DNA from 3 places in the Pseudoalteromonas sp. Scap06 genome. Region 1 is predicted to be linked to each of the others. Evidence: predicted binding sites of a transcription regulator. Region 1 holds the regulator's gene; each other region holds the start of a gene.

Region 1 (10,964 bases):
CGTGATCAGCCATGTCCACACAAATAACGGCAGTTTCATCCATGTCATACCCGGAGCACGCATATTCACTATGGTGACCACCACATTAATGGCACCCATAATCGAACTGATACCCATTATATGTACCGCAAATACAAACATTGCTGTGTTGTCGTTACTATAAGTGGTGGAAAGCGGAGCGTAAAAGGTCCACCCAAATGCAGGACCGCCACCAGGCATAAACAGTGACGCTAACAAAATCAAAAACGCAAATGGTAAAATCCAGAAGCTCCAGTTGTTCATTCTCGGTAATGCCATATCTGGCGCACCAATCATTAACGGAATCATCCAGTTTGCCAATCCAGTAAATGCAGGCATTACTGCACCAAACACCATGATTAAACCGTGCACTGTGGTCATTTGATTAAAAAAGTGAGGATCAACCAATTGTAAACCCGGCTGAAATAACTCAGCCCGAATAACCATGGCCATTGCTCCACCAATCAAAAACATGGTGAGAGAAAAAATTAAATATAAGCTTCCGATATCTTTATGGTTGGTTGTAAATAACCAGCGCTTAAAGCCTGTTGAAGGTTGATGGCCATGATGAGCCTCATTGGAATTAGGTTGTTCTGCAATGCTACTCATTATTTAGCCTCCCCATCAGCATCCAGTGCCGCTTGTATTTCGCTTGGTTGAATTACCTCTCCGGTGTCATTACCCCATGCGTTACGCTTATAAGTAATAACGGCTGCTATCTGCTTAATAGATAATTGCTTTGCGAAAGACTGCATCGCTGTACCTGGTTTACCATGAAGTAAGATATCGATATGACCTTTGATATCACCTATAACTATTGGGCTGCCTTTAAGTGCTGGAAAAACACCCGGCAAACCTAAACCTGTAGGTTGATGACACGCTGCACAGCTCGCCATATAAACTTGCTCACCAAGAGCCATCAGCTCCTCTTTTGGTACCACTTGATCTAATAACGCAGCGTCTGCTTCAGCCGCTTTTTGTTTAGCTTGTTTAGCTTCTGCCAACCACGTTTTGAAGTCTTCTTCTGTTTTTGCTTCTACCACAACAGGCATGAAGCCATGATCTTTACCACACAGCTCTGCACACTGCCCGCGGTAAGTACCTACTTCATTAATATTGGTCCATGTTTCGTTAATAAACCCAGGGTTTGCATCTTTTTTAACTGCAAAATCAGGTACCCACCATGAGTGAATTACATCATCTGAAGTCATTAAAAAACGAACTTTTTGGTTAATCGGTAGCACTAGTGGCTTATCTACTTCGAGTAAATAATTCGGGTTTTTATCGGCAAGATTCGTTATTTCATTTTGAGGAGTCGCTAACATTGAATAAAACTCAACGTCCTCCCCCATATACTCGTAATGCCACTTCCACTGTGATCCAGTAATTTTTATGGTGATATCAGCTTTGCTGGCATCCTCCATCGCAATTAACGTTTTAGTCGCAGGAATGGCCATAACAATTAAGATGACAAAAGGAATGGCAGTCCAGAGTATTTCTACTTTGGTACTTTCATGAAACTGGGCAGGGACAGCCCCTTTAGACTTGCGATGATGGATGAGTGCCCAAAACATAATGGCAAACACGATCACCCCAATCACACAACATATTAAAAATATGGTCATGTGCAGTTGGTATACATTATTACTTATATCAGTTACGCCTTTACGCATATTATATTGGCTATTAGCAAGCACATTTTGCGAAAAAACTAACAATATAAGCCACAAGGAAGAACTCAGCTTACCCATGTGACGGCTCCTTTGATGCTATTGCTGACGCAAAGCGAAGAGGCATACGGCTTAAACGCCCATTCGTTATTTTTATTTTTTATAAGGGTGCTGGAGTTACTAAATGTGTGTGCTCAAAACGACTAGGCTGTGAGTTATTTTTATTCCAGCTCTTTAATAACTAGTTAAAAAATAAACAATAAGCAAGGTGAGTATGAAAAATAAACAAGAGGTTACTTAAAAAAGTGCAGCAAAGAAAATAGCAATTAATGAGGTAATTAATCCCAAAGTCAGGGTTAGTAAGGGGTAGCTTGAATAACAGCGGAAAAAATATAAAATTTTATGATTTAAAAATAACTAGGGTCTGTTGACCTTTGCGGATTAAAATTTGTTCAAACTAGGGGCGGTTTAATCGCGGCGCGAGGTTTGTAACCTAGTGGGCTAAGTCAAAACCGAGCAACAAAGAGTAAATCGCCCCTAGGCAGAATCCTTCGGGCAGCGCCTGTTTGGCATTGATGCTGCGTTATCGCCTATTTATGGGGAATAACCACACCACATAGGCTCTGTCTTGCCTAAATACCAAACAGACTGCTGCAAATTCAACCTTGAAAGGTCAACAGACCCTAAAATAAATTTGTTTGTTTATAACAATATTTAGCGATTTTTAAAAATAACAAAAAGCGATTCACAAGCAATATCGTACAAAAATAATGCATGTAAAAACAGCGCCTAATCAATATTAAGCGCTAGGTTATGCTTAACTATCACATCCAATCAGCGTTACGAATAACACCCACCGCTAAACCTTCAATATTGAAAGATTCATTTTCCAAATCAACTTCAATGGCTGAAAACTCGTCATTTTCAGCATGCAGTAATACTTTTCTGCCGGCTTTTTCTAGACGTTTAACCGTAACATCATCATCCACTCGAGCAACAACAACCTGACCATTTTCAGCTACTTGAGTTTTATGTACAGCGAGTAAGTCGCCATCCATAATGCCAATATCTTTCATGCTCATGCCGTTAACGCGCAGTAAAAAATCAGCCGCAGGTTTAAACATTAAAGGGTCAATTTTACAGTGGCTTTCTACATGCTGTTGCGCCAATATTGGCTCACCCGCAGCAACTCGACCAATTAAAGGTAAGCCCAGTTGCTCTGGCTCTTCTTCTTCAACAAGCTGAATGCCCCGACTCGCGCCCGGCTTCATTTTAATCACACCTTTTTTAGCCAGTGCTTTTAAATGTTCTTCTGCAGCATTCGCACTTTTAAAACCCAGTGTTTGTGCAATTTCGGCACGTGTAGGAGGCATACCAGTATCTTTAATAAACACTTTGATAAGTTCGAGTATTTGCGCTTGGCGTTTCGTTAATGGTCGCATACAACTGGTTTTCCATACAGTACAATTAACTGTGAGTATATACAGTTATTTTAAAATCGCAAATATAAATTAAGTTAGCTCCACTGATAATAATTAGCTTATCGCACTAAGAATATAACCCGCTCTTAACTACTTAAAATTATTTTTGCACTGATTAAAGCAACCCATCAACAGTAAAAATAAAAAATGTATCTTAAAATTTACAACAATGGTTAATTTTAATGAGCGCTAATGTTAATTAATTGAAATAAAAATATTACCGTGTACACTTTATGTGGACAAAACAAATGTAAAAGGACTATGAAATGAAAAAATACTCACCTTTATTTATTGGGCTCCTATTCAGCGGCTATACACAAGCTCAAGTTCCGCTTTTTGAAGTGCAATATATTAATGAGCCACAAAGCGTGGCCACACAAACAAGTAATCAATTACAGTTTGGCCAGCCTCTTTTTGAGCTCACAAATAGCACAAATACCTTTCTTTTACCTGTTAAAGGTAACGACATTGAATTTATAAAAAGTTCAACAAGTTTGTCAGCAACGGGAAGCTTAATTTGGATTGGTAAAAGTTTAGAAGATGACGAAATAACACTTATTAAATCTGCAAAAGGCATTTCGGGTACTGTAAAAGTAGGTGAACAGATATATAAATTACAACCAAATAGGCACTCTGGTCATAATTTCATTGAATTAGATCCCCAAAAGCAGCCAGCTGAACATGCTCCCGACTATAAACAGTCTAATAACTTGGAGTTTATGAGTGAACAAATTTTAACAGCTCAAAACACTCAATCGGTAATGGCTAACGAAACGCAAAGTAATATTAGTTTATTAGTTTTATATACCCCAGCAGCAGCTCAAAAATCAGGGGATATAAATAGCTTAATTGATCTTGCGATTGTTGAAACCAACCAAGGTTATCAAAACTCAGGCGTCAACGCAGTTGTTAGCATAGCCCACATGAGCCAAATTAATTATACTGAAGCTGCAAACTCAAGTACTGATTTAAATCGTTTAGCAGCTAAGAACGATGGTTATATGGATGAAGCACATACATTACGCGATCAATTCGGTGCAGATGTAGTTATATTAGTAAATGATGTCAATGGTTACTGTGGCCAGGCCAAAGCCATTGGCGCTAATGCTCAAAGCGCTTTTGCTATGGTCGATTATGATTGTGCGACAGGCTACTACTCCTTTGGTCATGAGATTGGGCACTTACAAGGCGCTCGCCATAATCCAGAAAACGATCCTTCAACAACTCCTTATTCATTTGGACATGGTTACCAACAACCTCAATCGCAATGGCGTTCAGTGATGGCATATAATTGTCCAGGTAATTGTACACGTATTAATTACTGGTCGAACCCTAATAAATCATACAATGGAGATGTAATGGGGACTTCGGCAGAACATGACAATGCCAGAGTGTTAAACTTAACTAACCCTATTATTGCAAACTTTAGATCTTCAACCCCCCCAATTCCTGGTGACAATGTACTCCAAAATAACCAAGCAATTATGGTTAATGGTGCAAAGAATAGCGAAAAATTATTTACATTTGTAGTACCAAGTGAAGCAACACAAGTTACTTTTAGAACATCAGGTGGTAGTGGTGATGCTGATATATATGTAAAATTTAACGAAACGGCATCCACAAATAATTTTGATTGTCGCCCATATAGAAATGGCAATAATGAGAGCTGCAGTGATACTCGCAGTGGAAATTACTCTGTCATGCTCAAAGGCTTTGATGCTTATAATAATGTAGAACTGGTCGCTAGTTACCAATAATAAGCAAGCTACATAAGCAGGCGTCGTAGTATGGCGACCTGCTTAAATTAAGCTAAAAAAATTTTATTTGCTATCACTCACGACAAGATTTAAATTTCACCTTAATATGAGCTCAATTTTATATTTTTAAACATTCTTTTAGGAGCGAGTATGAGCATTTGGCATCAACCAATTACATTAGAGTTTTGTAAGCAATTAGATCAAGGGATCACTGGCCAAGGCACGCTCATGAAGACCATGGGAATTGAAATCAGTGAAATTGGTGACGATTACTTAGTGGCCACTATGCCGGCAATTCCAGAGCATCATAACCCTATGGGTATAGTGCATGGTGGTGCCAATGTAGTGCTTGCTGAAACCGTAGCAAGTTATGCCGCTAACTTTGTAGTTGATTTCAGTCGATTTTATTGTGTTGGGCAAGAGATAAGCGCCAGTCACTTAAAAGCGTCACGCAACGGCACATTAACGGCTACCGCAAAAGCTTATCATATAGGTAAACGCAGCTCGGTTTGGGATATTAAAATAACCAATAGCCGCAATGAGCTTTGCTGCGTATCAAGAATGACCGCAGCAGTAGTCGAACGAAAAGGTTAAATTACTTTTCCAGAGGGTAAATAGTAACTTCTATGCCTGCGCCAATTGCAGATATGCGTAACAAGGTATCTGCATGTAGGGCCTGATTAAAACATTTTGGCGACGTACCCGACTCAAACCCCATATCAAAGGTTCTACGAGAACAACTTAACCATTGCTTTAATGCATTGCGTGAACACGACTCAATTAGCTCACATAAATGATTAATTGCTTTATCGGGTGTGGTTATTTCACCAGCTACTTCGATGCGTGCCAGTTGGCGGTATTCGTCTTTATCATAATGTAAAATGGTTGCGACCTTTTTTAAATCAGCAACTAATACGCTAATATCTTGCTTTGACTCAAGCTCGAGATCTACATTTAAAAATTGAATTTCCGACATTGTTTCGTATTTATCCTCTAATGGTTACCTTGCAAACTTTAACGCAGTTTTATCGTTATACCAAATCAACACCCTATAAATAGACACTTTATCAGTTAATACTCTTATTTTAGGATGTTATTGCGACTTACTATTAGCACTATTGTGCTGAAACTCAATTTGAATGCACTAGTGCGACATTTTGTCGCACCCACCCTGCCTACCATTCGCGTAAAATGTTTATTAAAAGTAATAAGATAAACACCTATGAAAAAAATATTTAAACCAGTACGTAAACTTCATAAATGGTTGGGCTACTTATTAGGTTTACAAATTTTAGCTTGGTTGCTTGGCGGTTTAATTATGAGCGCTATTCCGCTTGAAAAAGTACATGGTAATCACCTAGCAACACGCACCCTAACCAACCCCTTTAAAAGCCATGATTACGTCGCATCAATTGATGATATCGTATCCCAAGTAACCAACCCGACTAAAATAATCTTTACGCATTTTTTATCCACCCCACTTATAACTGTAACCAGTGCCGGTAACCAACAAAGTTTTAATGGCATTACCGGGCAACCATTTAAAGCACCTAACAAACAGCAAATAATTGCTAATGCACACGCACACTTACTTATTAATGCTCAACGAGTAAGCGCTGCTTTATTAGCTACAAGCCCACGAGAAAGCGGTTATAAAACAAATATATGGCAAGTGAAATTTAACGATACATTTAACACCACCCTCTATTTGTCATCAGACACAGGTAAAGTGATTACTGTTCGCAGTGATATTTGGCGAGTGTTTGACTTCTTTTGGATGCTACACATTATGGATTACGATGAGCGCGAGGATTTTAACAACCCGTTACTCATTAGCTTTGCTGCCAGCAGTGTGTTTTTTAGTTTTACTGGTTTTATTTTATTACTGCAAAACATCCGATTAAGAACAAGAAAACGTAAGCTATCCTGAGTTTTTAAGCAGGTTGTACAGAAAACTGATTTACCATTTAGGTTATTCTCTTTAAAATCGCGGCTCCTGTAGTTCACTAAAGTGATAGGATATGCCGCATTTTATTTTTGCGTTATTGCTTTGCGTTATCAGCTTTACTATTAATGCTGAGCAATTTACTCGTTTTTCCAGTGCTAAAAAACACTTAATTAAAACCTTACCAACCAATGCAAAAAGTATCTATTGTGGTTGCGACATAAAACGTAAAGGCAAAAAGTTAGTACCCGATGCAACCCATTGTGGTTATGTGCCACGCAACACATTTACCCGTTCAGGTAACGTGAACCAACGCGCTCTGCGAATAGAATGGGAACATATTGTACCCGCTTGGGAGTTCGGTCATCAGTTACAATGCTGGCAAGATGGTGGACGTAAAAATTGCCGTAAAGTAAGTGCAAAGTTTCGCATGATGGAAGCTGATATTAACAATTTAGCTCCCGCAATCGGTGAAATTAACGCTGATCGTTCAAACTATCGCTTTGGCATGTTAGCCCAAAATGCTAATCAATATGGTCGCTGTGAGGTTAAGGTTAATTTTAAACAACGCGTTATAGAGCCTCCGGTTTATGCACGTAAACGTATTGCCGATGCATACGCTTACATGCAAAAAACTTATGGTTTAAAAATATCAAATCAACAACAAAAGCTGTTTAATGCGTGGCAACAACAAGCTTATGCCGCAAAAACCGACAGTAAAAAGCTGTAACTTATGTTTATAATGCTTGGTGTGGTCCAAATATTTCGTAATGAATATTCGAGCTCTGTACACCTAAGTCAAGTAGTTGGCCTTTTACATAAGCCATAAATGAAGCTGGTCCACACAAATAAAATGCCCCTTCGCTAATAGGCAGTGATGCTTCAAGCACAGATAAATCCATAAGACCTGTGTAATCACATCCCCCACCACCTTGATTAAACCAGGTTAAGGTTTTTAGTTGTGGATGCATAGCCGTTTGCTGAGCTAGGTAGTCTTTAAATGAATACTCCAAGCTATTTTCACACGCGTGTAAGTAACTAATCGCTTGATTAGTATTGTCGCTCAATAGCGTTTGCAGCATAGCCATCATTGGGGTTTGGCCAACACCTGCAGAAATAAGCACAACGGGGCTTGTTGCATCTTTCAAAAAGAAATCACCTGCTGGTGGGTATAGCTCTACTCGTGCGCCCTGCTCTAGTGAGTGTAAATAGTTAGACACCACGCCAGGCTGTGGTTGGCACTCTTTTTTAACGCTAATACGATAGTTTTTAGCATTGCTCTTTTGCGAAATAGAATACTGGCGGATCTCTTCATATTCTGCCCCCTCAGGCTTAACTTTAATGCCAAGATATTGTCCTGGCTTGTGGGAAATAACAGCTTTGCCGTCTAAAGGTGTGAGGATAAAGCTGGTTACAAATTCAGACTCAACATGTTTATGAGTAATTTCAAACTTCCGTGTACCTACCCAGCCACCATGATTATTTTTACTGTGTGTATACAACGCTGCTTCTTCGGTAATACAAATATCAGCCAGTAGGTTATAAGCTTCTCGCCATGCGTATTCAACATCAGCTGTAAACTGATCAGGAATAAGCTCTTTAAGTGTGCCGATCAAATGCGCCCCTACAATAGGGTAGTGTTCGGGTAAAATATTCAAGCTGGTATGCTTATGGTTAATTCTAGCTAATGCCTCTTTTAACACGGCTAAATTATCAATATTTTGCGCATACGCAGCCAAGGCATTAAATAATGCAAATTGCTGACGACCCGTTTCTTGGTTAGTCATATTAAAAATATGTTTAAGTTCCGGGTTATGGCTAAACATGCGCTTATAAAAATGATCGGTGACGGCTGTGCCCGCTTCTGCAAGTAATGGAGCTGTACTTTTTACAATCTCAATAGTTTTTTCAGATAACATTTTGGTTTCCTATGGGTGAACTAACCACGACGCCCATCAACACGACGCCGCGTTAATATAGGAGTGCAGTGAATTAAAAATAATAAAAAGGCCAGTAACCAAAGCACAGCACTGATCTGCCAAGCTAGGTGTGGCCCAATAAAAGACGGGAGAAAAGCACGAATAATTGCGGCACTAAACACCAATACAAATGCAAGATTCATAAAACCAGGAATACTAAGTGAGCGACCGGTATGTCCTAGTGATACCCGTGTCATCATGGCTAAAATCATCATGCCGATACCACCAATAGTGATAAAATGCAGCGCGTCTTTAAACAGTATTGCACTGCTATAAAAACTGATTGCCACTAACATTAAACCTATACCTAAAGCTAAATACGCAAAGTGTAACGACCATAATAATGGGACTTTTAGGACTTGCTTGTTCCACCAGCAAACACCGCGAACTAAATGCAAAAACGCTGCACTCATCACAACTAGTGCCGGGTTAATTACAGTGAAAAATAATTTACTAATAAAAAATAATGCTATCGCCAATACCGATAAGTATAAAATAGCTTTATCTATGTTTGGTGTGCGTACCTGCTTAGATAAGCCCAGCCCTTTGGCAGTAAAAAAGGGTAATACACGCCCAGCTACAACCCCCACCAACAAACTTATAACCAGTACTGCGGTATCAACCATTACAAGCGCTAGCTGCGTTTGGTTTTTTAGCACTAGTATTAAATACAACATATTGAGCGTACATAAAAATGAAAGAATAAATAAAAACAAGTAGTTGCGTTTACTGCTCGCTTTTATCAACATGCTGGCTAACACTATGATTACCGAGAGCCACCAAACAACTTGTAAAATCAGTACCGCATAAACATTAAACTGATCAATGCTAGGCACAACTACAAAAAAACTAAGCCGTGCACTAAGCCATATTAGGCTAAGCCACATCAATGGTTTACCGTTAATACTTGCAACACCGGTCCATGTTTGTGCTGCAGTAAGTAAAAAGCCAGCCACAACCACGCCCGCAAAACCAAATAACATTTCATGTGCATGCCACAAATTAGCAGGCATAACTAAATACCACTGTGCATCGCCACTTAAAATAAGTAACCAATAACCCACAGATAAACACGCTAGTGATCCACCAGCTAAAAAAAAGGGTCTAAATGCCAACATCCATAATGACCATTGTGATACCTGATGAAATGCGACCTGCGCTGGCATAGGTTCGGCTAAGTTTATGGGCTTCATTAGCGCACCTCCTGCCCCAGTCCATGCTGCGCCACACAGCGCAGTACGTAACTCACTTTGACAATCGCCGCGAGGACAATCGTGCTAATGTGTGCAAAAATTTGTACCGGTATAGAAAAGTAGCCTGCATAGGGATAACTTATTAACAACGTAATCAACACCCCAAATACGCTAATACATAGCATCTTATTTGCATGAGATAGCAAACGGTAATACAGAGAATTAGACTTCACTGAATAATTAACCTGTCCTAAAAAAATACTGCTCATAACAACCCCAATAACTGCTTTCGTTATTTTGTTATTACACAGACCATGCCAATTAAATAAACACTTTAAATTCAATGCATTATTTAATTTCACTTTACAAAAAGAGTCTTTATGACCTACTATAAAAACCAATTAAATACACTAACAGGTCATTTTGACATGAACCAGCAATTCAACCTGACTCAAGTTGCCTTGGAGCTTGCACAAAGCACCTTACATGCCCACAGTTTTGAGCAGCTCTTAGCCACAGTTGAACGTGTTATTCCAAGTGATGCTAGCGCTTTGTTAATTCGCCAAGGCGAGCAATTAAAGCCTTTAGCGATTAAAGGTTTAATGCCTGATAGCTTAGGCAGGCGCTTTAACATTGCAGAGCATCCTCGCCTTGATGCTATTTGTAATCACCGCTTGGCACTGCAATTTGCACATGACTGCCCGCTCCCAGACCCATATGACGGCTTACTACTAGCTAAAACGGGTGATATTCCAGTGCATGCCTGCTTAGGGTTACCGCTTTATGATAAAGATTCGCTGCTTGGTATTTTGACCTTTGATAGCCTAAACGCTGATGCGTTTGACGGCATTACCGCTGATACGCTTAATACCTTACAAACCTTGTGCAGTGCGCACTTTAAAACAGCCCTAGAGCTTGCCC
Region 2 (10,964 bases), 790 kb from region 1:
TCAAGGTATTTTGCCTGATTTGTTTCGTGAAGGACAAGGGATTGTTGCGCAAGGTGTGTTAGTAGAGCCTAACGTGATTGAAGCATTTGAAGTATTGGCCAAGCATGATGAAGAATATATGCCGGCAGAAGTTGCTGAGGCAGTAAAAGGCATTAAGCACGAAAAGCCAAAATATAACTTAGATAGTGGGAGCTGATATGATCCCAGAAATTGGTTATTTTTCTTTAACATTGGCCATGGTGCTCAGTGTGCTGTTGTGTATTTTCCCACTTTGGGGAGCACACACAGGTAATCTTCGTTTGATGCGCGCAGCGCCATCATTAGCGGTTGGTCAGTTTGCATTTGTTGCTTTGTCGTTCGCTGTTCTTATTTATGCCAGCCTCACCGATGATTTTACCGTGTCTTACGTTGCTTATCATTCAAGTAGCACCTTACCTTGGTATTATAAAATCACCTCTACATGGGGCGGTCATGAAGGTGCTATTTTACTGTGGTTACTTATGCAAGCCGGGTGGACAGCTCTGGTCGCTGTGCGTTCAAAGTCACTTCCTTGGGTGCTTCGTGCTCGTGTATTAGGTGTGCTTGGCTTTTTAGGTGTCGGCTTTATGATGTACACCTTATTGCTTTCAAGTCCGTTTGAGCGTTTATTGCCCTATTTCCCAGTTGAAGGGCGAGACTTAAACCCATTATTACAAGACCCAGGCATGATCATTCATCCACCATTACTTTACATGGGGTATGTGGGGCTTTCTGTGGCTTTTTCCTTTGCTATTGCTGCACTATTAACTGGTAAACTCGATAATACCTGGGCGAAGTGGTCACGCCCATGGACAATGACTGCATGGGGCTTTTTAACCTTAGGTATTACCATTGGTAGTTGGTGGGCCTATGCAGAACTTGGCTGGGGCGGCTGGTGGTTCTGGGATCCAGTTGAGAACGCATCACTGATGCCATGGTTAGTGGCAACGGCTTTATTACACTCTTTAAGTGTGACTGAAAAGCGCGGTGTATTTAAATCATGGACCGTATTATTAGCAATTGCTGCTTTTTCATTAAGTTTACTGGGCACTTTTATTGTTCGTTCAGGGATTATTGTTTCGGTGCACGCCTTTGCAACCGATCCAGATCGTGGACTATTTATTCTTGCTTTCTTAGCCATTGTTGTTGGCGGCGGCTTAGCGCTTTACGGCTTGCGTGTGTCACAAGTTAAAAGTGAAGGACGTTATAAGTTTGTCTCTCGTGAAGTAGCACTTTGGCTAAATAACATTTTCTTAGTGGTTGCCACCTTAATTGTACTATTAGGTACTTTATTACCTATGGTGCACAAAGAAATGGGCTTAGGCAGCATTTCTATTGGCGAACCTTTCTTTAATAAAATGTTTGCCATTCTACTGGTGCCATTTGCGATTTTAATGGGCATAGGGCCATTTTTGCGCTGGAAGCAAAATAAATGGGCATTTTTACAAAACAAAATATTTGTTGGCGCACTAGCCAGTGTTGTTGTTACCTGTGCTTGGCTGTTTAGCAGTTATGAAGTGGTTACGCCACTCACTCTGTTAGCGACTACATTGGGTGTATGGATATTTATAGCCACCTTTATCGACCTTTACACCAAGGCCGCAGTTCATGGAACAATTAAACTTGGCATCAAACGCTTAGGTTTAAGTTATTGGGCTATGGTGCTTGGTCATGTTGGTTTAGCCTTTGTTATTGCCGGTATTACCCTTACCTCTGCGTATTCAGTTGAGCGCGATGTAGCCATGAAGCCAGGTGATAGCGTACAGCTTAATCAGTATCAATACCGTTTTGAAGGCGTGAAGACAATTCGTGGTGCAAACTACAGTGGTCATGCTGGTGTGGTAACAGTGTCAAAAGAAGACAAAACGATTGCGCGTCTTTATGCAGAAAAACGCCGATACGATATTGGTATGCAATTTATGACTGAAGCTGCAATAGATGCAGGTTTTACTCGCGATTTATATCTCGCCCTTGGCGAGCAATTAAGTGAAGGAGCATGGTCATTACGTATTTACCACAAGCCGTTTGTGCGTTGGATGTGGATTGGTGGCATTCTGATCTCACTCGCTGGGTTTGTGATTTTATTTGATAAGCGTTATCGCGCTACACCCCGCAAAGATGAATTAGAGGGGGCATTATGAATCGTAAATTGATGGCAATAGTCCCTTTATTAATTTTCATCTTTATTTGTGTGTTTTTATATCAAGGGTTGTTTGCTAACCCTCGGGAAATACAAACAGGACGTATTGGTCAAACCGTACCGACATTTAACTTGCCTGATTTAATGCAAGATAATAAACGTTGGACTGATGAGCAGTTAAAAGGTGATGTGTATTTATTAAACGTGTGGGGCACATGGTGCCCAACGTGTCTAGCTGAGCTTGATTATTTAACTAAGCTTCGCGAACAAGGCATTAAAATTATCGGTTTGTATTATGTGCAAAGCTACGATGCCGACTTTGATGGCCCGTTTGATATGCAAGCTCTGCGTGACGATGTGAGTAATATGCTTGCGCGCGCAGGTAACCCTTATCAGTTTAATATTTTAGATTTAGAGCGCTCTTTGGCGTTAGATTTGGGGGTGTCTGGAGCACCAGAAACATTTTTAGTTGATAAAAATGGTACTATTTTGTTACACCACACCGGTGATATAAACCCTCGAGTTTGGCGCGCTAAATTTGCGCCTCTTATGCAGGAGCTTCAGCAATGAGATTGTTTTTATTAACCCTTAGCTTATTTGTTAGTTTAGCTGCGTTTGCTCAACAAGACCGTTATCAGTTTGATAGCAACGATCAAGCGGTTCGTTTTGAAGAGCTAACTAAGGAATTACGCTGCCCTAAATGTCAAAACCAAAATATTGCTGATTCAGATGCCGTAGTTGCAAAAGATTTACGCGATCGCGTATTGGCGTTAGTAAAAGATGGTAAAAGCAAAGACGAAGTCATTGACTATATGATTGACCGCTATGGCTACTTTGTTCATTACGATCCACCAGTAACGCCGGCTACGTTAATTCTGTGGGTGTTGCCAGTACTCATTGTAATAATAGGCTTTGGCTTTATTGTTATTCGCCAGCGTAAAGCGTCGGTAAAACAAACGTGGAGTGACACTGATGAAGTGATGCTCAATAAGTTGATTAAACAAAATAAACGTCAGGAGCAAAGTTAAATGATTCTAATGTGGGCGTCTTTTGCTTTACTCACACTCATTGCATTGCTGTTTATTATTGTGCCTTTTTTAAAAAAAGAGCGCGTAGTAACGATTACTCATAACGCTAATGCTGAGCTTATCAGCATTTATGAGCAGCGTTTAGTTGAACTGCAGGCTGATTTAGACAACCAACGCATAGACTCGCAAAACCACAGCGAGGCAATTGTTGAGCTAAAACGCCGTTTGCTAAATGAATTATCACCAGAAAAGTCACTCAATAGTCGTGGTGATAATCGTATATTTGCTTTAACAGGGGCGGCGTTTTTAATTGCGTTAGCGGGTATATTTTATGCAATGACCGGCAGCCAGCAACAAATAGCGGCTTGGCATGATGCAATGGACAATTTGGCCGATTATGGCCAACGCGCTGTAATGCAAAAAGGTGAGCCGTTAACTAAAAATGAACTGCAAGCGTTTGCATTGGCACTGCGTACTAAGTTAAGCCAAAGCGGTGACGATGAAGTGGCTTGGATGCTGTTAGGGCGTGTGGCTATAATGCTTAATGAGTTTGACATGGCAAAACAGTCATTTGATAAAGCATTGTCAATGAACTCTGATAATATGCAAGCTTTGGTGAGTTACTCGCAGGTATTATTACTTGAGGGTAGTGATGAAAATATGACTCGCGCAGCGGGTATGCTTTCTAAAGTACTACAAGCACAGCCAAATAACCTCGATGCGATTTCGTTACTTGCGCTGATTGCTTTTGAGAGAAAGGATTGGATACAGGCAAAAGCTGCATTTGAGGTACTTCTTGCCAGTATGGACGAGTCAGATACGCGTTATGCTATGATTTCAAAGCGCATTAGTGAAATTGATGGCCAAATAGCTAAGCAAAGTGAGCTAAACAGCCACGACCAGCGAGTTGTACAGGGTATTCAGGTTACGGTTAAGATTGACGAGCAACTCGAAGAGAAACAGCCCAGTAACGGTATTTTGTTTGTGTTTGCTAAAGCTTCTGAAGGTTCACCAATGCCTTTAGCCGTTGTTAAACTGACTGACTATAGCTTTCCAATCACCGTTGAGCTGAGCGACAAGAACGCCATGATGGCGGGGCTAAATTTATCCAGTGCTAATGAAATTGTTATTTCTGCGCGTATTTCTAATGATGATTCAGTGATGCCAAGTACTGGTGAGCTTGAAGGCCACTCTGAAGTACTGCTTCGTAAAGATGTGCGACAAGTGCAACTGAACATTGATACATTAATACCTTAAGGATTTGAGATGTTAAAACAAGGCTTACTTTTATTATGTTTACTCACCTTATCGGGCTGTGCTCAAGTGCCCGAGAGTAAATATGATGAGCGCGATCCCTTACAAAGTGTAAATAGACCCATTTATGACTTTAATATGGACGTACTCGATACCTATATTTTAAGGCCAGCAGCAGTGGGTTACATCACTGTTACACCGCAGCCTGTTCGTCGTAGTATTGTGCACTTTACCGATAATATTACTGCACCCGTTGATATTATAAATGCCGGCCTGCAAGGAAAACCAAGCAGTGCTGGAATTAATTTTGCACGTTTTTTAGTGAATTCAACGGTGGGTGTATTTGGCATATTTGATGTGGCCAGCTCACTTGGGCTTGAAGTAACTAGCGAGGACTTTGGCCAAACTTTAGGTGTGTGGGGAGTGGGTGATGGTGCTTATTTAATGATCCCAGCAATGGGGCCATCTACCGCACGTAACTTAACCGGTGATGTTGTTGATAACCTTGTATTGCCTGAAATAGCACTGACCACGCCACAAACCATTTTAGTGTTCGCACTAAAAGCGGTTGAAGCGCGTGCGTCTTTAATGGCTCAGGAAGGGTTATTAAATGATTCGTTAGATCCCTACTTATTTATTAAAGACATTTATTTTCAGCGTCAATTATACGAGTTATTTGACGGTAACCCGCCAATAAAAGAAGAGCCTGAAGATTTTGATGAAGATTTTTTAGAAAGTCTTTAATTAAAATAGAAACGCCAGCAAATGCTGGCGTTTTTGTTAATGGGCATCAAAGATCTCTTAGCTATCAATCATCACCTGCATTTGCTCACTAACCCAATTGAGAGCTTCGTGGTATGCATCAGGCACTTCATCACCTAAGTTTAGTTGCTGAGCTTTGTCATTCGCAGCTTGCCAATCACCTTGCTCATACAGAGTCACTAAACTTAAGTATTCGGAAAGTAGCCCTTCATTTTTTAATAGCGCTGTTTTTATCTCATTAGATAGAGGTAATTTAAGCATTACGCTGTCCATTTCTTCATCTAATATCGCATCCATAAGCGACATCATGCCAGTTAAGAACGCCATGCCTGTGTCTTTCAGTTTGCCATGTGAAATAGCTAACAACTCACAAAAACGCGCCCGCGTTAACGACAGTCTAATAAGCTCTAATGGCTTATCGGCAGAGACTTGTGCTGCAAACAATAAAGAGAGCAGCTTTTTTATTTCAGCAGCGCCTAATACAATTAGTGCTTGTTTTATAGTGCTTATTTCAGAGCGGCGGGTAAATGCTGCTGAGTTTGAATAGCGCAGTAGTTTATATGATAAGTTAACATCACGCTCAAATACATCGGTGATTTTTTTAAGATCCATTTCTACACTGGATGTTTCATAGAGCAGTTCAGCCAGTGCCATGCCTGATGGCGGTAAGGCTTTACTTTGCACCATCTCAGGTTTTGAAAAGAAAAAGCCTTGAAAGTACTCAAAGCCCAGTTCAAAAGCTTGGTTGTAAAGCTCGTAGGTTTCAACTTTTTCTGCAAGTAATTTAATATGAGGGTAAGGTTTTAAGTCCTCGATGAGGGCTTTAACGATTTCTATATCGCACTTTAAAAAATCAATTTTAATGATATCAATAAATGGATAAAAGTGGCGCCAAACAGGTTGGTGCGCGTAGTCATCTAGAGCGAGTGTATACCCTTTTTCTTTTAGATCTTTAACTATTGCGAGCAGGCGTTTTCCTGGCTGAACGGTTTCTAATATTTCAATAACTACCCCGTCTTTATTTAATAGCGTAGGGTAGCCTTTTAATAAGGTGTCTAGGGTAAAGTTAATATAAGCGGGTTTATTATCGGTTAAATCTTCAAGGCCAAAATTAAACTGACTGCCTTCAATTAGGCGAGACGTCGCTTCGTCGCCGTCAATATTTGGAAATACGTTATCTACCCCATCACGAAATAAAAGCTCGTAGCCAATTAGCTCCTTATTGCGATCTAAAATGGGTTGGCGAGCAGCGTAAAAATACATATAAGATTCCGTAAAGGTAGAAATTAATTAACATTGTAATAATATATTGGAAAACATTCAAAATAGCATCGGTAAAATGAATTTTATTAATAAAATATCATGGCTTGGGTAATTTTAATTAATCTAAACTTATTGTTTTTACTCTATTCGTTTTAAAAACAAGCGAATGGATGGTTTTTTATCTACTTAAATTAGCGGGTTGGAGTTATTAGCGATTACCGTGTTATAGTTGAGTAGAAAGCTTTTATTCCAATACTGTCTTAATTATAAGATTTCAAGAGTCATTATTTGGATTACAAGCCTATTATTACTTTTTTAAGTGGAGGCGAATTTGGAAACAGGAATGATTATTTCACTGGCATTATACTTTATTGTAATGCTAGGAATAGGACTATACGCATATAAGCAATCTACCAGTGATATTTCAGGGTATATGCTAGGTGGTCGTAATTTAGCCCCCAGTGTAGCTGCCCTATCGGCTGGTGCATCAGATATGAGTGGTTGGTTATTAATGGGTTTACCTGGCGCAATGTATTTATTTGGATTGAGTAAGGTTTGGATTGCAATTGGTTTAGTATTAGGTGCATGGGCAAACTACTTTTTAGTAGCACCAAGACTGCGTGTTTATACTGAAAAAGCCAATGACTCCATTACTATCCCTGATTTCTTTGCAAACCGTTTTGATGACAACAAAAATATCCTACGTGTTATCTCTGCAATAGTAATTATTGTTTTCTTTACCTTATATACTTCATCGGGAGTTGTTGCCGGTGGTAAGTTATTTGAAAACTCATTTCAAATGAGTTACGAAATGGGCTTATACATCACCACGGGTGTAGTAGTGGTATATACCTTGTTTGGTGGTTTTTTAGCGGTTAGCCTTACAGACTTTGTGCAAGGCTGTATCATGTTTATTTCGTTGTTGGCAGTGCCAATTGCCACCTACATGATGCTTGACCAACCCTTTATGGATACCTTAGCAAATGCAAACTATCAGCAGTTACTAAGCTCGCCTAAAGCAAGCGAAATTCATTCTTTAAGTATGCTTGACTGGTTTGCGGGCGGTTCTACCATTGCTATTATTTCTGCAATGGCGTGGGGCTTAGGTTACTTTGGTCAGCCGCATATTATTGTTCGCTTTATGTCTATTCGCTCAGTAAAAGAAATGCCAACCATGCGTCGTATTGGTATGTCTTGGATGACGCTATCCGCTATTGGTGCGGTATTTACCGGGCTATTTGGCGCAGCATTCATGATTGAAAACCAAATGCCGATTGCCGACAAAGAAACAATCTTCCTAGTATTAGCTGAATTAATATTCCATCCGTTAATTGCCGGTTTCCTACTAGCGGCTATTTTAGCTGCGATTATGAGTACTATTTCATCGCAACTATTGGTGTGTTCAAGTTCTTTAACTGAAGACTTTTATAAGATCTACTTAAATCGTAATGCTTCGCAAACTGAGCTGGTATTAGTAGGGCGTATTAGCGTGATATTGGTTGCGTTATTTGCAATCTACTTAGCGTATGACCGCAATAGTTCAATACTAGATTTAGTAAGTAATGCATGGGCTGGTTTCGGTGCTGCATTCGGTCCACTGGTATTGTTTAGCCTTTACTGGAAGCGTATGAACTTAAAAGGGGCTATCAGTGGTATGGTTGTAGGTGCACTAACGGTGCTTGTGTGGATTTATGCGCCTATTACTATTAATGGTGAGAGTTTGAGTAGCGTGATCTATGAAATCGTCCCTGGCTTTATTTTAGCAAGTATTGCGATTGTAGTAGGAAGCCTTATGACAGCTGAACCGAAAAAGGAAATTACTGATCTGTTTGATGAAGTTGAATCGTCATTATAAGTGATTAGTTAACCTAAGTTTTGGTTTAAAAAAATGCCAACCAGTTTAACTGGTTGGCATTTTTATCGACTGACTTTTAACATTAGCAAATAGTGATGATTTACTCGCTTTTAGCTATCATTATTTAAAGGCATAAAAAAAACTGAATTCGAATACCGAATTCAGTTTTTTTAATAATTACTATTAGGTTTTTAAAAGTACTAACTTGCAGCTTTATCTTTTATATCTGCAACGTTATCTGACTTTGTTTTTTTAGCTTTTGCAGGTACTTCTTTAGTCCCCTTAAGTACCGCCATAAAGTCGTCTTTACTTTTCGCAATCTCAAGTGCAAGCGACTCAACTTGTTGTTCACTTAGCGGCACATCTACTTTTTCAAGCATTAGTTCTAGTGACTCGGCGATATCGAGCATTTTGTCATAGGCATCAGCTTCTTTTTTAGTAGTAAACGTCATGCGCTCGACTCCGTTTCGTTCTACAACATATTTAACAACAACAGCCATGATTTCTCCTGCTTACTTACGTGGCAATATGATTATTTTAAATCATTAGATTACTGTTTTTATGTACAGTACAAGCTTGCGCGTTATTTTGCAAGCTTTAGCCTTAGTTTATCTGCAGCTTAGTTGACAATAAAGGCTGACTCTACTTTATTTATTAAGTCACTTTATAACGCGTTGCAGTAAAGGAGTCGCAAGGAGTGATTGTTACCGTTAGTACTTAGTAACCACAACGTTATGTAAAAGTGCTGGGTGTAAATAATCAACGAATGTTCATGTAGGAACGCAAAAGGAAATAGTATGAAATTAATTAAAATAATCTCGTTAGCAGCTGCTTTATGTTTATTACCTATGGGTACCACCTTTGCGCAAAGCGATATGCTATCAGAGCAGATGCAATCAGCCATGGTTAATATTAATAGTGCTGATTTAAAACAGTTAATTAAGTTACCAGGTGTCGGTAAGAAAAAGGCACAGGCAATTATCGATTATAGAGAAGCTAATGGTGATTTCGCATCACTTGAAGATCTAGCTAAAGTAAAAGGGGTGGGTAAAAAAATGCTAGCCAAACTTGATGGAAAGGTGACGTTTTAACTAAAAAGGGCGCTATGCGCCCTGATCAAACTGTTTTAAGGCAGCACCAAGGTGCTTTTTAGCAAAGTTAATATCTACTGGTGCTGTTAATAGCGGATAGCTCAACCCAGCTACAATTAAAAAGGGCACCAGTAACCAACCTTCGAAAAGAGTAAATATTAAAAAGAATGGGCTTAATAGCATCAGCTTTAGTATGCGTATAAAGACCCTGTCACTGGGTGATAGCATGCTTAAAGAGATAGCTATAACAGTTTGTCGTTGACGAACTTTTAAATGTTTAAGCTCATCAACTTGGCTTGAAAAAAAAGTAAACATATTAAAGTGACTTTTTAGTAATTAATCGACTGGCCACTAATATAAACAGTGTGGCGGTAAAGAGTACAAAAATAATTTCCATCCACGCTGGCATACTTAGGCTGGCAAATTGCCAATCTATATTTCCGCAGTCACCTGTCGCTTCAAAAAACTGCGGTATCCAGTGATGTAACGGTATAAATTCTGGAAAGTTTGGCTCAAATTCACAGCTAAATGCAAATGGGTCTGTGGTTGTTTGCATTTCAATGTGCTCACGGGCTATTAGTAACCCCCATACACTTGAAATCCCCCAAACAGCATAAGCGACAATACGTACTATGAGGCTGTTTGGTTTACTGGCTCCAATCATACCCGCAAAAAGTAGGCCTAATACTGCGGTGCGCTGGTATATGCACATAATGCATGGCGCTAACCCCATGTTGTATTGAAAGAAAAGTGCAGTAACTTCAAGCAGAAAAACAATCCCACTGAATAATAACCAAGGTGTACGCTGAGTACTTAGATTAGCAAGCCAGTTCATAACAATTCCGTATTTAAATAAGGGCTTAGATTATGACTTAGGATAAACAGCGGGGCAAGTAAAAGGAAAAAGCGAGGAGCTATGAAAGCTTTTCGCACCTCAAAGTTAGGGATATTCTGTTACATGACTTTCCCCAGAGCCATCAAGTTAATCCAGTTGTAAGAGCTAGTCAAACTGTCTCGTATGAATAATAGGTGGGCATTCATATTGTGTTTAATTTCTACCAGTAAAGTTACCCTTTTAATCACATACCTAGGTAATTTAACTTACTTTACTTGTTAGTTGTGACTTGTCTGGTACAATCAGTCAGTTAATCGTATGTAGCGATGTAATGTGAATTAATTCGAGTAGGAATTGAATGAGAATTTTTAAAGCGAAAAGCCCAGCAGGATTTGCTGAGGAATACATAGTAGAGTCAATCTGGAATGGTGATTTCCCTCCAGGTTCAATTCTGCCAGCTGAGCGTGAACTCTCAGAGTTAATTGGTGTTACTAGAACCACATTGCGTGAAGTGTTACAACGATTAGCAAGAGACGGTTGGTTAACAATACAACATGGTAAACCTACTCGCGTAAATAATTTTTGGGAAACGTCAGGGTTAAATATTCTTGAAACACTGGCCCGTTTAGACGAAGACAAAATGCCAGAGTTGACCGATCAGTTACTTTCAGCACGCACCAACATCAGCGCAATTTACACCCGTGCAGCAATAAAGCTT
Region 3 (10,964 bases), 1.1 Mb from region 1:
CTTGAAGCTGCATTCCCTGGAGGGTCTATTACCGGGGCACCAAAAGTGCGCGCAATGGAAATAATAGAAGAGCTGGAGCCACACAGACGCAGTATTTATTGTGGCTCTATTGGCTATATTAGCGCCTGCGGTAATATGGATACCAGTATTACCATTCGAACTTTAGTTACTCATCATCAGCAAATACATTGTTGGGCTGGCGGTGGCATTGTTGCTGATTCAAAAGTCGAATTGGAATATCAAGAAACATACGATAAAGTAAATAAAATACTCCCTATATTAAATGAAGGTCGCTTTGAATAGTGAAACCATTTCGGCTCGTTTTCAATTAAACCGCAGTTTAGCCGTGGATCAGCTCAAAGATAATAAAAAAAAGCGCGCCAGTGCAGTGATGCTACCTTTGATTGATATAGATAACGAAGCACATGTTTTATTGTGTAAGCGGCCAACCTATTTACATCACCACCCTGGGGAGATTTGTTTACCGGGTGGTAAATTTGAAATTAATGATGTTAACCTGCGCACTACGGCACTGCGTGAATTACATGAGGAGCTAAACATTCCCCCGCATAATGTTCAAGTTTTAGGCCAGCTGCCGGAATACTCTACCCTTACTGGATTTACTATACGTCCTTTTGTGGGCTTAATTAAAAAAGAAACGGTATGGGAGAACGATCATAACGAAGTACAAGCCAGCTTTTTACTCTCTATAAAAGCACTGAACAACGAAGCTAATTGGCAACCAATCCCCTTTGAACGTAATGGAAAAGCCCTAACTTTAAATGGCTTTATCACTCCTCACGGGCTTTTGTGGGGTGCCACAGCCAGCATTATTAAAAACTTTACAAAACAACTCGCCATACCAGTTTAAATCTTTGCTAATAAGGGTTACACACCTGCATTTCCACGTTATTATAGTCGACCGTTCAAAGAACAGCTTAATGCTGAGAAAACTAAGTAGAGACACACATTATGATCAGTGCATTTGACATGTTTAGCATTGGTATTGGCCCCTCATCGTCACATACCGTCGGCCCAATGCGTGCATCACGCTTATTTGTTAATGACCTAGATGAGCAACAACTATTAGCAAATGTAACCGATGTAAAAGTAGAGCTTTACGGCTCACTGGGGCAAACAGGTGTTGGTCATGGTTCGGGAAAAGCAGTGATCCTTGGCCTAGCCGGTTATGACCCTGAAACCATTGATGCCGATTTAGTGGACGATATTTTAGCAAAAATAGAAAATGAGCAGGTTATTTATCTAAACCAAACTCATAAAGCTAAATTCCCTAAACAAGGCGCTATTGTTTTTCATCGTAGAAAAACACTCCCTAAACATTCCAACGCAATGGAAATTATTGCCTATAACAATGGCGAAAAAGTATATAGCAAAGTTTACTACTCTATTGGTGGCGGGTTTATTGTTACAGATGAAGAGTTTGAAAAAGAAAAACAAGCGGCCTTAGATATTCGCGAAGAAAACCCTGCCCCGTTCCCGTTTGGAACGGCTAAAGAATTACTCGAAATGTGTAAAGAGTCGGGTTACAGCGTATCAACGTTAATGATGAAAAACGAAAAAACCTTACGCAGTGAAGAAGCCATAAAAGATGAATTATTTAATATTTGGCAAGTAATGAAAGCCTGTATTGAACGTGGTATGCGTACCGAAGGTATTTTACCTGGTGGTTTGAAAGTAAAACGCCGTGCACCAAGCTTATATTTAAAGCTCAATGTAGAAGTGAGTAACGATCCACTTCGTGCTATGGATTGGGTTGATTTATTCGCATTAGCAGTGAATGAAGAAAATGCAGCAGGCGGTCGTGTGGTTACTGCACCAACAAATGGTGCAGCTGGTATCCTACCAGCCGTATTAATGTACTATCATACTTTTATCAAAGAAGTTGATCGCGACATTGCTACTCGGTATTTATTAACCGCGGCCGCTATTGGTATTTTATACAAAAAAAATGCCTCTATTTCAGGTGCTGAAGTGGGTTGCCAAGGTGAAGTTGGTGTTGCCTGTTCAATGGCTGCTGGTGCGCTGACTGAAATTGTTGGTGGTAACGTGGTACACGTAGAAAATGCCGCTGAAATTGGCATGGAACATAACTTAGGATTGACCTGCGATCCAGTGGGCGGCTTAGTGCAGGTACCTTGTATTGAGCGTAATGCAATGGGCGCTATTAAAGCAATTAATGCTTCTCGTCTTGCTATTCGCGGTAGTGGAGAACAAAAAGTATCGCTTGATAAAGTAATTAAAACCATGCTCGATACCGGTAACGATATGAAAACAAAATACAAAGAAACCGCTCGCGGTGGATTAGCGGTTAACATTATCGAGTGCTAATTAGATAGCATAAAAAAAGCCGCTTAGTTGCAAAACTAAGCGGCTTTTTCATTACTGTTTATGGCGGTTATTTAACTGGCAATTCGATATCAGCAAATAATTTATCAACATCGTCTTGATTACGCAGCAAACTTGCTCGCTCTACTCGCTCTTTGGTTAAATGCGGTGCAAAACGTTCGATAAAGTCATACATGTAGGTACGTAAAAAGCTACCTTTTCTAAAACCAATCTTAGTGGTGCTTGCTTCAAATAAATGGCTAGCATCAATGCACACTAAGTCGCTGTCGTTTACCTGGTCAATTGCCATAGATGCAACCACACCGACACCTAATCCCAGGCGCACATACGTTTTAATAACATCGGCATCGGTGGCGGTAAATACAATATGCGGCTCAAGCCCATAGGCGTTAAATGCTTTATCAAGCTCTGAGCGACCAGTAAAACCAAATACATAAGTGATCAAAGGATACTGCGCTATATCTGCCACCGTTAAGTTATCGACTTTTTTCGCAAGGGGGTGATCTTTAGCAACCACAATACTGCGATTCCAGTGATAACAAGGCAACATAACTAAATCTGAATATAAGTGCAGTGCTTCAGTAGCAATCGCAAAATCTGCATCACCGCGCGCAGCTGCATCCGATATTTGCTGCGGCGTACCTTGGTGCATATGCAGTGACACTGCTGGGTATTTTTGGGTAAAGCCTTGAATTACGCTTGGTAACGCATAACGTGCTTGGGTGTGCGTAGTCGCAATATTAAGTTTACCTTGATCGGGCAGCGTATGTTCATTAGCAACCGCTTTAATGCCCTCAACTTTTGAGAGTATTTCTCGCGATATGTTAATGATTTCTTCGCCAGCACCTGTAACGTGAGTTAAATGTTTACCACTACGGCCAAAAATTTGTACACCTAGTTCATCTTCTAACATACGTACTTGCTTAGAAATACCAGGCTGGGAGGTAAATAAACTCTCAGCGGTAGCTGAAACATTTAATTTATGATTTTGAACTTCTACGATATATCTAAGTTGTTGTAATTTCATGGCTATGTAGTTTCGTTATAATTCACATTGACAGATAAAAGCGCACCCTAATTAATAGGTAACTATATAAAGGCTGATTAAGGTTACACAATGTAACAATTAATTTATTGAAATTTCAGGTTAACACAATAAATAAAGTTGAGATAGCAATGATTATCAGCAAACAAAACATAACACATTAAGATTTAAACGCTTTATGCATGGTGTTTTTTTTAGTTAATCGGCGCAAAGTTTCCCACCTTTTATATATTTAATGTAAGATTAGATAATAAGGTTAAGAATTTGAGAATTATAACATGATCGTTTCCATTATAATTGTATTAATTGTTGCGCTTATCGTCATTGCACTGTGGGTTAGTGCTGTTCAACAACACAAAGAAAAACAAGAAGCTGAACGACGTAAAGAGCTAACAAAACAAAAAGCTATCATTGAAGAAACTGAAGAGGCGTTAATGAATAGCGCAAATATCCCTCTTTCAGAAGCAACTCAGCGAATATTACAACGTCGTATTCATGATGCGCTAAGTAATATGGTGTCTATTTCAAGCGGTGGTAGCGGACTAAAAAACCGCTTAAAAGAAGCAAAAGAGCGACTACAAAATCCGATTCAAGACGGCTCGGATGGTTTTGTTTTGCCAGGTAATGACAAGCAACTGATATCACTAATACAGGGTATAAAAAAGCTCCGTACTATTATCCGTTCTGAGCACAACAAGGGGAAAGTTGACAGCCAAGCGTTTATTGCAGAAGACAAACGCCTTGAGAAGCTACAACTAAGAATCAACATTGAAAGCCAGATAAAACGTGGTCTAGCAGCTCAAACAGCCGGTATGGTTGGCTCTGCTAGGCAGTACTTTGAAAAAGCATCGACGACGCTAAACAGTGTGTCATTTAATGATGATTACATTACTGCAAAACGAGTTGAAGTTGAAGGCTATCTAGAAACAATAAGCACTGAATTAAAGGCATCAAACGCTACATCATTGAAGAAAAAGAACGAACAAGAGCAAGATGATTTAGACGTACTGTTTGCACCGAAAAAGAAATGGTAATTCATTATCTAATAAAAAAGCCCATACAACTGTATGGGCTTTTTTATAACTGAAATTTAGTCACTATATAAATTTACATACCCAAACTAAATCTAGCTATTTAACAAAAGCATTAAGATAAAAATGCAAACTTAATAATAAACAGTGCCGTTAAAATCCAAACACTAATACTTACCTGATCTTTTTTACCACACAGTACTTTAACTGCTGTATAAGAAATAAAACCCAGTGCAATACCGTGTGCAATTGAAAAGGTCAATGGAGTCATTAACAATACAACACTCACTGGAATTGCATCGGTCATATCATCCCAGTTTACAAACTTTAAGTTTTGTAGCATTAGAACAGATACATATAAGATTGCCCCTGCTGTTGCGTATGCTGGTACCATTTGTGCCAAAGGTGCAAAAAACATCATTAATAAAAAGCAGCAACCTACAACTACAGCCGTTAAGCCCGTTCGCCCCCCCACTGATACCCCTGCTACAGATTCTATGTAAGACGTTGTTGTTGAAGTACCTAGCATTGCACCGGCAATGGTTGCAGTGCTGTCAGCGCTTAATGCGCGACCCAAGCGCGGCATATTGCCGTTTTTATCTGCTAGGCCCGCTTTTTGAGTAACCGCTACCAACGTACCTGAGGTATCAAATAAATCAACAAATAGAAACGCAAAAATAACACTCAACATAGACAGTTCAAAAGCAGCACTAAAATCAAGTTGCATAAAAGTTGGCATTATTGAAGGTGGCATTGCAACAACACCATGATATTCAACTAACCCCATCGACACTGCAATCGCGGTAACGAGTAAAATACTAATTAATACACCGCTTTTAAAATCGCGATAAAGTAATGCCGCAATAATAAAAAAACTAAAAATAGCTAATAGCGGACCCGGTGACGTTATATCGCCTAGCTGCACAAGTGTTGCTGGGCTTGATACAATAATACCAGCACTTTTTAGTGCAATAAGCGCTAAAAATGCACCAATACCGGTTGCTATTGCTTGTTTGAGCACCAGGGGGATTGCATTAATAATCCACTCTCGCACCTTAAATAAGCTTAATATTAAAAATATACACCCTGACATAAACACCGCGCCCAGCGCTGCTTGCCAGCTATAGCCCATACCTAACACCACGCCATAGGTAAAAAATGCATTTAATCCCATACCCGGTGCCAATGCCAATGGATAATTGGCCCACAACCCCATAATAAAACACCCTATTGCAGCGGCAATACAGGTTGCAACAAAGGCAGCACCTTGGTCCATGCCTGCTTCTGCAAGCATAGCTGGGTTAACGAATACGATATAAACCATCGTAATAAATGTAGTCATACCGGCAATACATTCACGGCGAACCGAAGAATCATTTGCACGGATTTTGAATAAGGCTTCGAGCATAATAAACTTGTGGTTGTAAAAAGTGGCGAGATTTTAGCATAAAAATAACTTTTTACAGGACATTTTACCTTGCTATATACTAAACTAGCTAAGTGATTAAAATAACAAACGAAGTAGCATGATCAAAACGACACCAAGTGGCCAAGACTTAGAGCAACAATTAGACAACATTCTTTCTTTTGTAACGCAACCAAGCGATGCAAATCCCCCTGCGAGCTCTAAAAACACCGATCAAGACACATTAAATAAAGCTCTTTATTACCTTAAAAATGAACAAGGCGCCTTAGCCGCAAAATGGATGCGTTTAGCAGCAATGGCAGGAAACTATCGTGCACAGTTTTACTTAGGGCTATTTTTCATTAAAGGCCAAGGTGTGCCACAAAGTGTATTTCATGGGGCTGCGTGGCTCAGCTTAGCTAGTAGCCAAGGATATGAGCCAGCAATAGAGGCAATGAGCGATATACGCAAACACATTAGTACCAAACGACTTAAAGACGCCCAGTGTTATGCCGCCAGCTTATATGAACAAATTCATCAGTTACAATTTTCACATTTGATCCCTATAAGTCACGAAAAATAGTTTTACTACCTAGTAACTCATTCCATCTGTAAATTAATTAAGCGTTTTATAAGTTAAATGCAACAACGCTTAATTTTTTAAACTACTGTATACCTCATGCATTTCAAGATTTATTTAGTTATAGATTAAAAAGCTACCGTCAAAAGTATTCATCCCCAAAAATTATAATCTATTGTTATATATGAACTATTTATTTTTAAATAGTTTCATTATCGTGCTCAGCTGAATAACTGTACAAAAAAATAGCAAAAAACACTTGCACCAAACAACTGTATAAACTACTGTATACATGTACTGTATAAAAACCCAGTGAGTGAGACGATTATGTTACAGCCTATTACCGTAAGAACAGTTAAGAGCTACCAACAAGATGACCAATCTGATTGTGTTAACGTTGTACAAATTGAAGATGAGATTTCAGCGACGTTTGAATTATTAAAAGTATTACACCAATACAATAGCTTAAATGCATGGACACTTTTAATTGCGCCAGACCATGTACCTAGTAAAGCGTTACTTGATTCATGTTCAATTGATACCAGTAAATTATTAGTTATACGCCAAAAACATTTAGTTAATATAGAGTATGTTTTAAGTTCTGCACTTCACAATGGAAATTTTGCAGCGGTGATCACCTGGACCGACATAATAAATAATCAGCAACTATCACAGTTATCATTAAACCTGAGCCATACACGCACTAAGCTGTATTGCTTTAGCAAAAAAAGCGCTCAAGCTGAGATTTCACTAACGCAATAAGCTTGGTAAACTAGCGTTTTAATACACAGTACATTTATTATGACCTCTAACGCCCTACTATGTTTTTGTGGCAGTCAGCAACTTTATGCTGATTGCTGTGAACCTTTTCATTTAAAAACCAAACAGCCACAAACACCTGAGCAACTTATGCGTGCTCGCTACAGTGCATATGCGGTTAAAAAAGCGGCTTTTGTTCGTGAAAGTTACGCAAAAGAAAAGCAAGCTGAAAACTCACTATCAGAAATTAAGGACTTTGCAACTAGTTGCCGCTTTATAAACTTAACCGTATTAGATTCTGGTTATAATGATGAAACAGGGTTTGTAAAGTTTAAAGCCCATTACTTTTACCAAGACTTGTATTGCGAGCTGGCTGAGCATTCAAGATTTATTAAAGAAGATGAACAGTGGCGATACCTTGATGGTGAGATCACACCGGTTGCTGATATCAAAGTGAAACGCAATGATACTTGTCCTTGCGGCAGTAATAAAAAGTATAAAAAGTGTCATAGTGTATAAGTAACAACCACAAAAAATGGGCCACTTGGCCCATTTTCAAAAACTACACTAAACGCAACTTAGCGCTTTATTCGTCATCATCTTCATCGAAGTCTTGACGCTGTGCAGGTCTTGCTAAAATCTCTAAGTAGAAAGAGGTTAAACCTTGCTTTTCAATTTCACTGATGTGATTGTTAATTTCAGCAACGTGAACAACTTGGGCTTCTTCAGCCGTGTTACCAAACTTACAATCGAATGCCCAGTAGTCGGCATCAACAGGTAAAGTTTTATTACGTTCTCTTTTCAAATATTTTTTCACTTCATGCTTTGCAGCATCAACCATACGAGGGTATTTGATTTTCTCATGATTCAGCGTGAATGTTTTCTTCATTACGTTCCTAATTACCTTGGTTTAATGATAATGGCATTTAATGTCATACCATTTGCGCCATTATAGCAATTGCATTTAAATTTTGGATGCTTTTTTTATATTAAATCTGTTATTAACATAAAGCACCTATAAAACCACTAATATAAACACGGTTTATTACAATCCAATGGCGCCTAAAAAATAGCATTTAATAAAATTCAATTAGGCACTAAACAAATGTAATGGCTGGTGGAGGGCATCATTTTGTAAATCATCATAAAATGCCACCGCATCCATTTGAGGGTTTGATAGCTCGGTGTTGGTATTTTGAATTCGTCGACGTACCGCTAATTCACAGTTATCAATTACGTTAAGTGGAATGTGGTTTTTATCATCACGAATATTAAATGGCTCAGGTTTTAAGCACTGAGTTAACTTTATCTCACTCATCCCTTCGGCGCTTCCCATTTTTGCTAAAAGTTCCGTGTTATTTTTGCCAATTAACATATTAAAACTCTCAGGCGCCAATGGCTGCTTTGGGCCCGCACCTAAGTGTTTACGCAAGGTCTCTTCATCAGCTTGATAACCACTTGCATCACTTTTAGGTAAGTGAAACTCACTAAAATCGAGCGCATCATGAGATAGCATTGCTAATAAAAGAGCAAATTCACCCCGACGGCTTTCATGCACACTTTTATTGAGTCGTGTTTTTAATTGACTCTCTGTGATTAACAAATCACCAATCTGCATAGACTTTAGCCTATTTAACTAATTAATAAGTATTTATCGGCTAAATTTGAATTTTCTTTAGCTTTTTTCTTTACTTAAATAAGAAGTTTGCTATTATCTGCCGCGTTGCATTGGAGGGGTTCCCGAGCGGCCAAAGGGATCAGACTGTAAATCTGACGGCTCAGCCTTCGCTGGTTCGAATCCAGCTCCCTCCACCACTTTTCTTAGGCTAAGTTAAGTGGGGCCAAATGCAATAAAAATTAGTGTGGAGGGGTTCCCGAGCGGCCAAAGGGATCAGACTGTAAATCTGACGGCTCAGCCTTCGCTGGTTCGAATCCAGCTCCCTCCACCACTTCTCTTTACTACCTCGTTTTATGTTCTAATTATTCAAAAACCCATTGTAAACTCATCCCATGCTTATTTAACCAAGCGCTTGCTTTTTTGTATTCTGAATAAAATAAACCTACACGATGCCAAAATTGTGCACTGTGATTTAAATACTTTAAATGCGCTAACTCATGCACAATCACGTAGTCAATTACCCAGGTGGGTGCGCTTGCAAGGTGTAAATTAAAGGTAAGCTCACGCCTGCGGTTACAACTGCCCCAGCGACGCTTATACAATTGAATACGAATATTACTCGGTAGCTTTTCACCCATCAGCTGACAATAGTAGTTAACTCGCATTTCAATATAGCTTTCTAATTTCTCATGCAAAAACTGCTCTAGCAAACTTTGATACATTTGCGTTCGATGCTTCACACGTGAAGAAAGACTCAGTAACAGTGTTTGGCTTTCATTGTGCTGCTGCCATTGAGTGCGTGCTGCGTTTTCAAATTGCACATTAACAGCTTCATTAAATAATTTAATGCTATTGGTTTTAAGTGGAAACTGTCGTGTATCGGCTTGAATTTGTTGCTTATGTAACTGAGCATCAATCCAGCCCTGTTTACTCAACAGCCATTCGTTAATTTGTGTTTTCGTTACAAAATGGGGCGCATACACAGTAAGTTCTCGTTGTGCGACTTTAATAGCCACTGTTTTTCGCCGACGGCTTCTTCTTAACGTATAATCTAACAATCTAAAGTGCCTATAAGTTATTATAAAATAAAACTTTCTCTATTAGCTTAATAAGTTAATTCGTAGGAGAAAAAACCAGTTAGTAGGTATCGTTTTAATATTGCTCGATACTAAATAGGCTAAACGATGGATCATAAATCTACCCTTGGCTATTTTAACTGTTGAAGTTTTACTAAACAAAGCCGCTAGCTCTCGAGTTGCACTTTTATGACATTATAATCATGAGAAGTGATTTCATGGCTATTACCACTATTGTCTTTAAAATACATAGAAAAAGTCACGCCATGATCAGCCAATATGGTTTTCACTTGATGCTGCTTAAGATGCTTAAGCCAAATAACAAATTGCTCCCCAGTTGCAGCAAAAGCGATTCCTTTACTACGCCCATCGCCTTCAAATAAAGCCAATCGTGTAGTAGCGCTTTCATCTTCAAGTGTTAAAGGACCTTTTCCCTCTTCATTCCAAAAGGCTAACTCCTCTACTACGGTAAAACCAAGCACCTTTTCATACCACTCAATAGCTTGGTTGAGGCTTTGAACATTTAAATGACAATGATCAATTCCCGAAAGTTTAGGTGTCATCGCGTTGTTCACCAATTTCAGACTTAAGCTGAGCTAAAAAGTCGTGCATGTATGCAGTGCGTCTTTGTGCTTCGGCTTTTGCAGAAGGAGTATTCATACTCTGGGCAATATGCAGTAATTTAATAAAAAAATGATCTAGGGTGTACTTTTTATCGTCAGCTTCTCGGTTTAAACAAAATGGATCATCGGGGTTGTATAATAATCGACTAATAGAGCCGCCTACTTTCATACAACGGCTTACGCCAATAGCACCCAAGGCATCCATTCTGTCAGCATCTTGTACAATCTGTGCTTCAACCGTTTTAATAGCAATATTGGCGCTAAAACTATGTGCGGCAATGGCATGGTGAATATCATCAAATAGCGCGTCATCATAGCCAATAGACGCTAAAAAGTTAATCGCTTTATCCGCGGCCATTGTTGATGCCCTTGCTCTATCTGGGTGATTTTTAGCCACTGCAACACAATCATGCAACCAAGCTGCAGGCAATACAATCGCCATATCAGCCTGCTCTGCTAT

What was found. The regulator LexA, encoded in region 1, represses DNA repair genes until DNA is damaged. The targets are predictions, from matches to a motif close to TACTGTATNNNNATACAGTA.
Region 2: a site for LexA is predicted at 8,872-8,891, ahead of FLM47_RS11135 (YebG family protein). Genes of this name have one in related genera too.
Region 3: a site for LexA is predicted at 6,711-6,730, ahead of FLM47_RS09405 (SulA-like leucine-rich domain-containing protein). Genes of this name have one in related genera too.

Annotation. Positions count from the first base shown of each region.
Region 1 is NZ_CP041330.1:3,186,207-3,197,170, forward strand. Features, by position in the region: gene ctaD (cytochrome c oxidase subunit I) at 1-627, opposite strand, end outside; gene coxB (cytochrome c oxidase subunit II) at 627-1,769, opposite strand; gene lexA (transcriptional repressor LexA) at 2,513-3,130, opposite strand; gene FLM47_RS14775 (M12 family metallo-peptidase) at 3,436-4,926, shown strand; gene FLM47_RS14780 (PaaI family thioesterase) at 5,077-5,520, shown strand; gene FLM47_RS14785 (hypothetical protein) at 5,522-5,902, opposite strand; gene FLM47_RS14790 (hypothetical protein) at 6,149-6,856, shown strand; gene FLM47_RS14795 (endonuclease) at 6,948-7,601, shown strand; gene hmpA (NO-inducible flavohemoprotein) at 7,609-8,790, opposite strand; gene FLM47_RS14805 (NnrS family protein) at 8,811-10,043, opposite strand; gene norR (nitric oxide reductase transcriptional regulator NorR) at 10,472-10,964, shown strand, end outside.
Region 2 is NZ_CP041330.1:2,399,439-2,410,402, reverse strand. Features, by position in the region: gene ccmE (cytochrome c maturation protein CcmE) at 1-196, shown strand, start outside; gene FLM47_RS11170 (heme lyase CcmF/NrfE family subunit) at 198-2,159, shown strand; gene FLM47_RS11165 (DsbE family thiol:disulfide interchange protein) at 2,156-2,728, shown strand; gene FLM47_RS11160 (cytochrome c-type biogenesis protein) at 2,725-3,186, shown strand; gene ccmI (c-type cytochrome biogenesis protein CcmI) at 3,187-4,443, shown strand; gene FLM47_RS11150 (VacJ family lipoprotein) at 4,453-5,184, shown strand; gene FLM47_RS11145 (EAL and HDOD domain-containing protein) at 5,242-6,465, opposite strand; gene putP (sodium/proline symporter PutP) at 6,809-8,320, shown strand; gene FLM47_RS11135 (YebG family protein) at 8,521-8,820, opposite strand; gene FLM47_RS11130 (ComEA family DNA-binding protein) at 9,118-9,411, shown strand; gene FLM47_RS11125 (hypothetical protein) at 9,424-9,726, opposite strand; gene dsbB (disulfide bond formation protein DsbB) at 9,728-10,246, opposite strand; gene fadR (fatty acid metabolism transcriptional regulator FadR) at 10,605-10,964, shown strand, end outside.
Region 3 is NZ_CP041330.1:2,050,494-2,061,457, forward strand. Features, by position in the region: gene pabB (aminodeoxychorismate synthase component I) at 1-303, shown strand, start outside; gene FLM47_RS09375 (CoA pyrophosphatase) at 296-871, shown strand; gene FLM47_RS09380 (L-serine ammonia-lyase) at 973-2,349, shown strand; gene cysB (HTH-type transcriptional regulator CysB) at 2,417-3,394, opposite strand; gene FLM47_RS09390 (hypothetical protein) at 3,691-4,446, shown strand; gene FLM47_RS09395 (NCS2 family permease) at 4,559-5,851, opposite strand; gene FLM47_RS09400 (tetratricopeptide repeat protein) at 5,970-6,431, shown strand; gene FLM47_RS09405 (SulA-like leucine-rich domain-containing protein) at 6,756-7,190, shown strand; gene FLM47_RS09410 (YchJ family protein) at 7,230-7,706, shown strand; gene FLM47_RS09415 (DUF6172 family protein) at 7,774-8,076, opposite strand; gene FLM47_RS09420 (VC2046/SO_2500 family protein) at 8,278-8,805, opposite strand; tRNA gene FLM47_RS09425 (tRNA-Tyr) at 8,918-9,002, shown strand; tRNA gene FLM47_RS09430 (tRNA-Tyr) at 9,052-9,136, shown strand; gene FLM47_RS09435 (M48 family metallopeptidase) at 9,168-9,863, opposite strand; gene FLM47_RS09440 (VOC family protein) at 10,049-10,444, opposite strand; gene FLM47_RS09445 (HD domain-containing protein) at 10,434-10,964, opposite strand, start outside.